Regions from separate parts of the Ruegeria sp. BK1 genome, predicted to be linked through region 1. Evidence: riboswitches for the same ligand, from Rfam matches in the RefSeq annotation. Region 1 holds a riboswitch; each other region holds the start of a gene.

Region 1 (3,268 bases):
GATCGACAAAGAGGGTGTCTCGCATCAGATGGCCGGGTTGTTGGGGCTGGTGACGTCCTATGAAAAGCGCAAGTTCAATCTGGGCTATCGTCGCGCCGAACTGCTGGCCCCGATGCCCGGCTTTGCCGTAGGCACGGGCCTGCGGGGGCATGAGTTCCACTATTCCTCAATCATCGAGCAACCTGACGCGCCTTTGGCCCGTGTGTTTGACGCAGAAGGGGCCGAAGGGCCGCAGACCGGATCGGTGCGTGGCAACGTGACCGGCACGTTCTTTCACCTGATCGCGGAGGCCTCAGTATGAGTGGGTTTGTCTCGTTCATCGGCTCAGGTCCGGGCGATCCGGAATTGCTGACGCTCAAGGCCGTAGATCGGATGCAAAAGGCGGATGCGGTGCTGTTTGATGACCTCAGCAGCGGGCCGATCTTAACCCATGCGCGCGAGGATGCCGATCTGGTGGGCGTGGGCAAACGGGCGGGTCGCCCCTCGCCCAAGCAGGACCATGTCAGCCGGTTGTTGGTGGATTACGCCCTGACCGGGCAGCGGGTCGTGCGGTTGAAATCCGGCGATGGCGGCATGTTTGGACGTCTGGAAGAAGAACTGGTTGCCCTGCGCGCGGCTGGGATCGAATACGAGATCATCCCCGGCATCCCCTCAGCTGTAGCGGCGGCGGCGGCGGCTGGCATCCCGCTGACCCGTAGGCTAACCGCGCGACGGGTGCAGTTTGTCACCGGCCATGATGTCAGCGGCAAACTGCCCGAGGACCTGAACCTGCCCGCGCTGGCCGACCCGGATGCGACCACCGTCGTCTTCATGGGCAAGCGCACCTTTCCTCTGCTGGTCGAAACGCTGCACGCACATGGCCTGCCGCTGGAAACGCCAGCACTGATGGCCGAATCCGTCTCGACCCCCGAGCAGAAGCTGCATCGCAGTACTGTAGGCGCGCTGTCCAATAAACTGGCGGACGAGATAGGCACCGCCCCGGCGCTGATCCTTTACGGCCCGCTGGCAGAGTTTGACGATGTTTGACCTGACCTTGATCGGCATCGGCACCGGGAACCCTGACCACGTGACCTTTCAGGGCGCGCAGGCGATCCGCTCGGCGGACCTGATCCTGATCCCCCGCAAGGGCGAGAATAAGGCCGATCTGGCCGGGCTGCGCGAAAAGATCATTGCGCAGGTGACCGACACGCCGCCGCAGATCGCCTATTTCGACATCCCCAAGCGCCGGTCCGACGACGGATATCTGCGCGGGGTGGATGAATGGCACGACGCGATTGCATTGCGCTGGAGCGAGGCAATCGCCGCCCATCCTGGAGCACGACATGTAGCTCTACTGATCTGGGGCGATCCGTCGCTTTATGACAGTTCCCTGCGGATTGCAGAGCGGCTGGACCCTCAACCGACGACGCGGGTGATTCCTGGCATTACAGCGCTGCAGGCGTTGACGGCTGCCCACGTGATTCCGATCAACGATCTGGGTGCCCCCTACATCGTGACCACGGGGCGGCGGATTCGCGACGAAGGGTGGCCGGACGGTGCGTCAAACGTGGCGGTAATGCTGGATGGTGAGTGCTCGTTCCAACATCTTCAGATGGCAGATTATGACATCTGGTGGGGGGCGTACGTGGGCATGAAAGAGGAAATTCTGATCAAGGGGCCCTTGGCTGAGGTTGCGCAGCAGATTCTGGACACCCGTGCAGCTGCGCGCGCCGATCACGGGTGGATCATGGATATCTATCTTCTCAAAAAGTGCGTGAACTGACCAAATTGGTCGCGAATGGCGATTGCGCCACGCGGGTTTTGAAGGCTAGATGAACCCGTCTGGTCCCGTCGTTCACAGCGACGAGCTAAGAGGGAATGTGGTGCGATCCGAGTTGATCCAATCCACAGCCGCCCCCGCGACTGTAAGCGGTGAGTCTTGCTCAACCAGCCACTCCTGAATTTTCAGGGGGAAGGCGAGCACAGGCCCTGACCCGCAAGCCAGGAGACCTGCCAGGCGTGATTTGAAACACCGGCCGTCGGGTGCGACGGCACAGGAGAATTGAAAATGACAACACAAACACAAACCGCCTCGCGCGCTGGTATCCTGCCGGTCATGTTCGCTGTGGTTCTGGGTCTTGGCATCATTTCGGTGACTGGCCACGTTCAGGCCGCTGCCCTGCATGACGCAGCCCATGACGTGCGTCACGCAACCGGCTTCCCCTGCCACTAAACCCATGTTTACCCGTATCCTGACCAGCGCGTTGTTCGCTGGTGCTGCAGCGGGGCTGATTGCCGCCTTGCTGCAGTTGGTCTTTGTGCAACCTGTGTTGCTGCACGCGGAACTGTATGAATCAGGCGAATTGGTCCATTTCGGCGGTGACGTCGTAAGTGCTCACCCCGAGCTGCCGGGAATGTTCTCGGACCTGTTCCGCGATGCGCTGAGCGTCATTTTCACGATGCTTATCTATACCGGTTACGCGCTGATGATGATTGCGCTGATGTCCGTGGCTGAGGGCAACGGCCACAAGATTGACGGGCGCACCGGTGTTTTGTGGGGGCTTGCGGGGTTCGTTGCCGTGCACCTCGCACCCGGATTCTCGCTCGCGCCAGAAGTGCCCGGCGTGGCAGCAGCCGATGTCGCTGCGCGTCAAATCTGGTGGTTTGCGACCGTCGCAGCAGCAGGTGTTGCCATGTGGCTGATTGCCTTTGGCGGCACCCTGATCAGCTATGTGATCGCAGCCGCCCTGCTGTTGGCCCCACATCTGATCGGCGCGCCCGAGCCGGACGTGTTCACCGGCCCCGTTCCGACCGAGATCGGCGCGCTGTTTGCCGCACGCGCTTTTGGCATCGGACTGGTAGCCTGGGTTCTGGTCGGGGCATTCGCCGGGTACTTCTGGCGATATGAAAGCCAGCGTGCCGAAGCTGCGGCCTGACAAGCACGCTTATGAACACGCCGAGACCAGCTCGGCGTGTTTGCTACTACCATCAAGGAACATAAAATGGCACGCTCACTTGCCCTGTTTGCAATCGGCATAGTTTTTGGCAGTGGTGCAGGATTTGTGGTTGCGGCTGCAAATGGCGTCACTTTCGACGGCCATGACCATGGCGATCCTGCACATCACAGTCCATCTCACGCCGAGGCAGCCGCACACGATCATTCGACTGCCATCAACCTGCCTGCCGGCGCTGATGCTCCGGCGCTTGAGATCGCTCTTACGCCCGATCCTATGGCGGGCTGGAACCTGTATGTCATGCCGCAGAACTTTCGGTTCTCACCACAAAATGC
Region 2 (3,268 bases), 1.7 Mb from region 1:
TCGCGTAGCACGGCCAGCGGGTCGGCGCCTTCGGCATATTGCGCGCCAAGCTCAGTAAGCGCCCCGGCGGCGTCGCCGCGCAGGATCATGTCCATCAGGTCCAGCACTCGGCCACGGTCGGCTAAACCCAGCATCGCACGCACCTGATCGGCGCTGGTTTCCCCGGCACCGTGTGAAATCGCCTGATCCAGCAGAGAGGTCGCATCCCGCGCCGAGCCTTCAGCCGCGCGGGTGATCAACGCCATCGCGTCCTCGGCGATTTGCGCACCTTCGGCCTCGGCAATGCGGCGCAGCAAGCCGATCATGTCTTCGGGTTCGATCCGGCGCAGGTCGAACCGCTGGCAACGCGACAGAACCGTCACGGGTACTTTGCGAATCTCGGTGGTAGCAAAGATGAATTTCACATGCTCGGGTGGTTCCTCTAGCGTCTTGAGCAGCGCGTTGAAGGCGCTGGTCGACAGCATATGGACCTCGTCGATGATGTAGATCTTGTAGCGGGCCGAGGCCGCGCGGTAGCGGACGCTGTCGATGATCTCGCGAATATCATTGACGCCGGTGCGGCTGGCGGCGTCCATCTCCATCACGTCCACATGGCGGCCCTCCATAATGGCCACACAATGTTCGCACTGGCCGCAGGGTTCGGTGGTCGGCTTGCCCTCGCCATCGGGGCCGATGCAGTTCATACCCTTGGCGATGATACGGGCCGTGGTGGTTTTGCCGGTGCCGCGAATGCCGGTCATGATAAAGGCTTGCGCAATTCGATCCGCCTCGAACGCGTTTTTCAGCGTGCGTACCATGGCGTCCTGACCGACTAGATCGGCGAAGGTTTCCGGGCGGTATTTGCGGGCAAGAACCTGATAGGCGGGGCTGGGCGTGTCGGTCATATCTGCTCTGTCGGATTCGGAGTCCGATGCAGCGTAGTGACCCCTGCCGCCCACGTCCACAGCAGCAGCGCAGGAAATTCGATTTGCAAGCAAGGACGCAGGCGATACATCATCGGTGCAGATTGATCGGAACGTGCCATGAATAATTTCGCCATCTATTCCCTGCGACTGGGGCCGGGTCGTCTGGGGATATCTCCGCTGCCCGGCGCGGGAGGTGCCTATGCGGCCGATCTGAAGACGGTGCAGGACTGGCGACCGGATCTGGCGATTTCAATGACCACAAGCTCTGAGATGAAAAACCTGGGAGCGGCGGCGTTCGGTGGCGATCTGGAGCGGCACGGGGTCGAATGGGCTCACCTGCCGGTCCAGGATTTTGGTGCGCCGGATGCGCGGATACAGGCCATTTGGTCCAATGTCAGCCAGCGGGCCCGTGCGCTGCTGTCCGGCGGCGGAGGCGTTTTGGTCCATTGTCGGGGCGGCTGCGGGCGATCGGGTATGGTTGCTTTGCGGTTGATGACGGATAGCGGACTGCCCGCAGATACCGCTTTGCAGATGCTACGGACAGTACGTCCCTGCGCCGTCGAGACCGAGGCGCAGATGGTCTGGGCCACTTCGGCGGCCCGGACGGGCAGCTGAATTCAGGCTGAAAGCTGGTGTTCGGTCGGCGCGGCTGGCTGGGGCGCCGTGGTAACCACTTCCATCATCGCGCAGGGCGGTGTCGGCAAAAGGCTGGCTGCGTGGGCGGTGAAATCTGCTCCGAACAACATATCCGCATAGCGATCCAGCCGCTCGGCCGGAGTGTCGGCGGCCACACCGCAGAACACCCGGATCTGATCGGGTTGGGCGCGAAACCGGGCCGAGCACCCTTCGGCGCAATGGGTCAAGTCGCTGCTGCCTTCGATCTCGAACGCATCGGTTGTTGCCGGACGGGCCGTGGCCATTGCATCCGTCAGGGCGCGTGCCATTCGGGCCAGTGCCGGGCAGGGGGCGCCGGTTTTTTGGCATACCGTCGCGGTGAATTCGTGGGTCTTGGTCTTCCAGATCATGATGCGCCCTCCGCGCGCTGGACGAGGGGCATGGATCAGGTGTGACAGCGTGCTGACGACCTGTCCCGGACACCCCGCCCGAGTTTCGGTTTTCGTTCGATGGCAGGTCTCCTGACTTGCGGGTCGTGGCTTTGCCGACCTTCCCAGCCTTTCGGCCAGTGGTATCTCGGCATTGCTCACCGCTTACAGTTGCGGGGGCAGTCTCGGCCTTGATCCGTTCCGGCAATGCCGGGCAGGATCGCACCGTGTTCCCTTTTCATCCCGCCCCGTGACCGGGGACGAGAACCATCACGCCATCGCTAGCGGTTGAGCGGGCTTCGAGTCAAGCGCCATTGAATCCCGGCGCGACGTTGGGTCAATTTCCCCACGGCTTGACTCTGATGACGGAACAGGGCCGACTGCGCGGGTGAACTAAACAGTTTAGAACATGAGGCGCGGGCGATGTTGGACAATACGCATTCTGTTTTGACCGAAGATGTCCAGTTTCCGTCCGGTCCGGCGATGCTGTCGGGGCGGCTCTATCTGCCTGCTCTGCCTCCCAAGACAGTTGTGATGATCCATGCAGCGACCGGCGTGCCCCGCGACTATTATCAGCATTTTGCCCATTGGCTGGCGGCCGAGCAGGGTATGGCTTGTCTGACCTATGACTATCGGGATTTCGGCCATTCGCTGACCGGCCGATTGCAGGACTCGCAGGTAACTATGGCGGACTGGGCGCTGGTCGACATGCCCGCCGCCCGCGCGGAAATGCGCAGACGCTTCCCGGACGCGGAACAATGGAGCATCGGCCATTCCGTTGGTGGAATGCTGGGCCCGGTTCAGCCGGATATCGCGCAGATTGACCGCATGATCTGTGTTTGCTCCGGGCTTGTCACTCTGTCTGATCACCCGTGGCCGTACAAGGCGCTGGCGGGGTTGTTCTGGTATGGCCATGCGCCGCTGGTTGTCAAAGCGGCGGGGTATTTGCCGGGCAGGGCTTTGGGTTTTGGGGCTGACCTGCCCGCGCGGGTCTACTGGCAGTGGCGTAAATGGTGCACGGCACCGACGAACTACCTGCCCGATTTGGGCAAGACCCTGCCCGAGGCGCACTGGGCCGGGCAGGGAGTGCCGGTCGATCTGATCGCATTCGACGACGATCAGGTGGTGCCGCCCAAAGCGGTGTGGCGCCTGGCCGAGCTTTATGGCCCGAATGCGCGGCGTAGGTTGTTGTCACTGTCAGATTTTGGGGTGAAAGAGATCGGGCATATCGGCGTGTTCGCCCGTCGCAACGCAGCGGTCTGGCCGCAGCTTATTGCCCAGGATCATGTGGTAGATAAGTGAGAGGTTGGACATCGACCC
Region 3 (3,268 bases), on a different contig from region 1:
GCAGCCCTTTTTCACGACGCAAAACCGCGTGCAGCAACTCATCGGTATGCAGATACCCCTTCATCAGGGTCTGCGCGCGTCCGTCGACTACAAGATCCACGGCACGGTGCGCGGCGATGCCGTGGCTGCGGGCCTCGACAATTTCGATGCCAGACAAGTCGGCCCCCAGCTCAGCGGCAGCAGCGGCGATTTTATCGGGGTTCCCGACGAGGATCGGCGAAATAATATGATTGGCATGCCCCAGCAACGCGCCGCTCAGAGAGTTGGGCTCTTCTGGCGCAACAATGGCGGTTGGCATCGGCTCTAGTGGGCGCGCTTTTTCCAACAGCGCGTCGAAATGGCGGTGCCGCTGCACGATCAGGCCAGGGACCTCGACCGAGTCGAACTCCATATGCGTCGAAGGCGGTGTGACCTGAACGGTGCCGCTGAGAACCAGTGCATTGTCAACGACCCGTCGCACTTCGGCTGAGCAGAGCAGATCACCATCGTCGCGCTTTTCCTCAACAGCGACAAAGGCAGTCAGTTCTTCACCCGCAAGCACCGGGAGGTGGAAGGCCAAATCCGCGCGGCGAGTCTGCGTTCCGGCGCCGGGCATGTAGTTTCCCAGCACGGCTGCGACCAGACCGGCGGGCCACAGCGCGGGTGCGACGGCTTCGGCAAGGCCGTCGCCATCCCCGTCATAGGTTGCCAGATGCAGCGGATTGTGATCGCCCGAGGCCGAGGCAAAAGCATAAAGGTCGTCAACCGTGCACAAGCGGGTCAGTTGTGCCGCGTCGCCAACCTTGAGCTGCTCGAAGGTTTTATTTTCCTGGATTTTCATAGCGTGCCAACTTTGGTTTTTCGGACGTCTTACCGACTTGGGTCGCGGGTTTAATTGATGCAGGTCAGTTCGGGGTCACAATAGTACGTCCAGCACCCTTGAGCCCGCAAAACGTAGCCTCGGCTTTCAAATTTTGCTGCGTCGCAGCATAACTGATTGCCCACTGAGCAGCAATATCCTTTGCGCTGTCTTCACCGGAACGTTGCGGAATCCATATTGACCCATGCTCTGATCTGAGGCAGTGACGCTACGATGGTTCCCGATGCTGCACGCGCGGGATGAAAAGGGAATACGGTAAGGTGCAGACCAAATCCGTAACTGCCCCCGCAACTGTAGGCGGTGAGCGACGCCAATATCCCACTGGCCGGATCAGGTCGGGAAGGGTGGCCAAGCACAGACCCGCGAGTCAGGAGACCTGCCATCTCAAACGCAACCAAACCGGGGCGGGGTGTCCTGGAAAGAGGCTCAATGTCACATCGACCCGATGTCATCAGAACCGTTCCTCTCCCTGCCCGTCTGGCATGCAGGTGGGGCGGAGCATGACGGATCATGTGGTGCTGATCTGCACGACCTGCCAAGGGGCAGAGGCGGCGCTATCGATTGCCGAGGCCCTGCGCGAGCGCCTGCCCGAGGGCTACGGCACACGGATGATCGAGTGTATGGCCGGCTGCGATCACCCACTGACCGTTGGATTTCAGGCGGGTGCGAAGGCACAATATCTGTTTGGCGAAATTCAAACCTCGGCCGATATCGACGCTTTGGCCGCTTTCGCGCGGCAATACCAAAACAGTTCCACAGGTTGGACCAAGGCAACGGATCGCCCCGAGGCGCTGTTGCACAAGACCTTGTCGCGGATGCCGCCCTTGGCGACGGAGGCCACATGACCGAACATGCGTTCCTTCAGGTCAACGGCGTCGGTTATCACGCCTATCACGGCGAAGTTCTGCTTCAGGACATCACCTTTGCGCTTCACGAAGGCGCGGTTCTGGCCATCGCCGGGCCCAACGGCGCGGGCAAGACAACGCTGATGAACCTTCTATGCGGGTCCGAGCATCCTTCGGACGGCAATGTATTGTTCAAGGGGCGAAATTTGCGCAGCATGTCGGCGACCGAGCGTGCGCGGATGATCGCTGTTGTCAGCCAGCAGGAATATCCCGACGGGCGGCTCTCCTTGCGCGAGTATGTAGCGCTGGGACAGATCCCGATCCGGTCCGACCGCTCGGCCGAGGCCCATGCCGCCGATCTTGCGCGAATTTTGGACCTGACCAGCCTGAACGATCTGGCCGACAAGCGCATGGCGGTTCTGTCGGGCGGGGAACGGCAGCGCGCCCATATCGCGCGGGCATTGGCACAAAACCCGGCACTGCTGTTTCTGGACGAGCCCACCAACCATCTGGACCCGGACGCCAAGGGGCGGATGTTGTCACTGGTGGCCGGGCTGGGGATCACAGTGGTGATGATCGTCCACGATCTGGTCATGATCCCGGAATTTGCGACGCATGTCGCGCTGATGAAATCCACCCGTCTTACCGGGTTCGGACCTGTGGCCGACGTGCTGACCACCGACCGCGTGCGTGACACGTTCGGTGTCGATTACCTGTTTTTCCAGCACGAGGGCCGCTTGATCCCGGCGCTGGACATCCGAAAAACCTCAGTTTCCAATCCAGTTAGGAGCATTTCCGAATGAAACACATCTTGTCCGTGGCGCTGGTTACAGCCATGGCGGGCGGTGCCGCCGCGCATGAAGTTACCGTCAACAATTGCGGCGAACCGCTGGTGTTTGAAACCCAGCCCGAGCGTCTGGTCGTGCATGACATGAACATGACCGACATGGCCTTTGCACTGGGTCTACAAGACAAGATCGTCGGCCTGACCGGGATTACCGGCTGGTACAAAACCAGCCCCGAGTTCGACTCGCTGCGCGGCGATATCCCGGAACTGGCCCCGAAATATCCGACGGTCGAGAACCTGGTGGCCGTTGAACCCGACCTGTTCTTTGCCGGTTGGTACTACGGAATGCGGCCCGGCGGTGATGTGACACCGGAAACGCTGGCGCCCTTCGGGATCAAGACTATGATCCTGTCGGAAAGCTGCGTTCACCTGCATAAGGACCGCCCAAAGGCCAGCATGGACCTGCTGTTTGACGATGTCCTGCGTCTGGGCAAGGTCATGCATGTTGAAGACAAGGCCGAAGCGTTGGTTTCAAGCTGGAAAGACGAGCTGGCCGCGATTGAGGCGAAAACCGCCGATCTGCCGAAACCGCGCGTGTTCCTGCTGGACGGGCCCGCTGATGCGCCCTTCACCGCCGGAAAATACGCCATCCCTGATGCGATGATTGCCGCTGCGGGCGGTCAGAACGTGACCCATGACATGGATACAAGCTGGGGCCGTAGCTCTTGGGAGGCCGTCGCCGCCGCGAACCCCGAGTTCCTGGTGCTGTTGGACTAT

What was found. A riboswitch is a leader RNA that binds a small molecule or an ion and turns the genes downstream of it on or off. The one in region 1 is predicted to bind cobalamin.
Region 2: linked by a shared signal. The riboswitch ahead of ACR3E7_RS16385 (hypothetical protein) and the one ahead of ACR3E7_RS08090 (CbtB domain-containing protein) in region 1 are both predicted to bind cobalamin.
Region 3: linked by a shared signal. The riboswitch ahead of ACR3E7_RS22560 (DUF1636 family protein) and the one ahead of ACR3E7_RS08090 (CbtB domain-containing protein) in region 1 are both predicted to bind cobalamin.

Annotation. Positions count from the first base shown of each region.
Region 1 covers NZ_JBQFIS010000001.1:1,618,617-1,621,884, forward strand. The annotation lists gene ACR3E7_RS08075 (cobyrinic acid a,c-diamide synthase CobB) at 1-301, shown strand, start outside; gene cobA (uroporphyrinogen-III C-methyltransferase) at 298-1,026, shown strand; gene cobF (precorrin-6A synthase (deacetylating)) at 1,019-1,762, shown strand; cobalamin riboswitch at 1,806-2,011, shown strand; gene ACR3E7_RS08090 (CbtB domain-containing protein) at 2,048-2,212, shown strand; gene ACR3E7_RS08095 (CbtA family protein) at 2,217-2,915, shown strand; gene ACR3E7_RS08100 (hypothetical protein) at 2,982-3,268, shown strand, end outside.
Region 2 covers NZ_JBQFIS010000001.1:3,300,070-3,303,337, forward strand. The annotation lists gene ACR3E7_RS16375 (DNA polymerase III subunit gamma/tau) at 1-884, opposite strand, end outside; gene ACR3E7_RS16380 (protein-tyrosine phosphatase family protein) at 1,023-1,520, shown strand; gene ACR3E7_RS16385 (hypothetical protein) at 1,523-1,930, opposite strand; cobalamin riboswitch at 2,015-2,235, opposite strand; gene ACR3E7_RS16390 (alpha/beta hydrolase family protein) at 2,372-3,250, shown strand; RNA gene ffs (signal recognition particle sRNA small type) at 3,245-3,268, opposite strand, start outside.
Region 3 covers NZ_JBQFIS010000003.1:354,553-357,820, forward strand. The annotation lists gene ACR3E7_RS22555 (bifunctional enoyl-CoA hydratase/phosphate acetyltransferase) at 1-820, opposite strand, end outside; cobalamin riboswitch at 1,058-1,257, shown strand; gene ACR3E7_RS22560 (DUF1636 family protein) at 1,360-1,704, shown strand; gene ACR3E7_RS22565 (ABC transporter ATP-binding protein) at 1,701-2,507, shown strand; gene ACR3E7_RS22570 (ABC transporter substrate-binding protein) at 2,504-3,268, shown strand, end outside.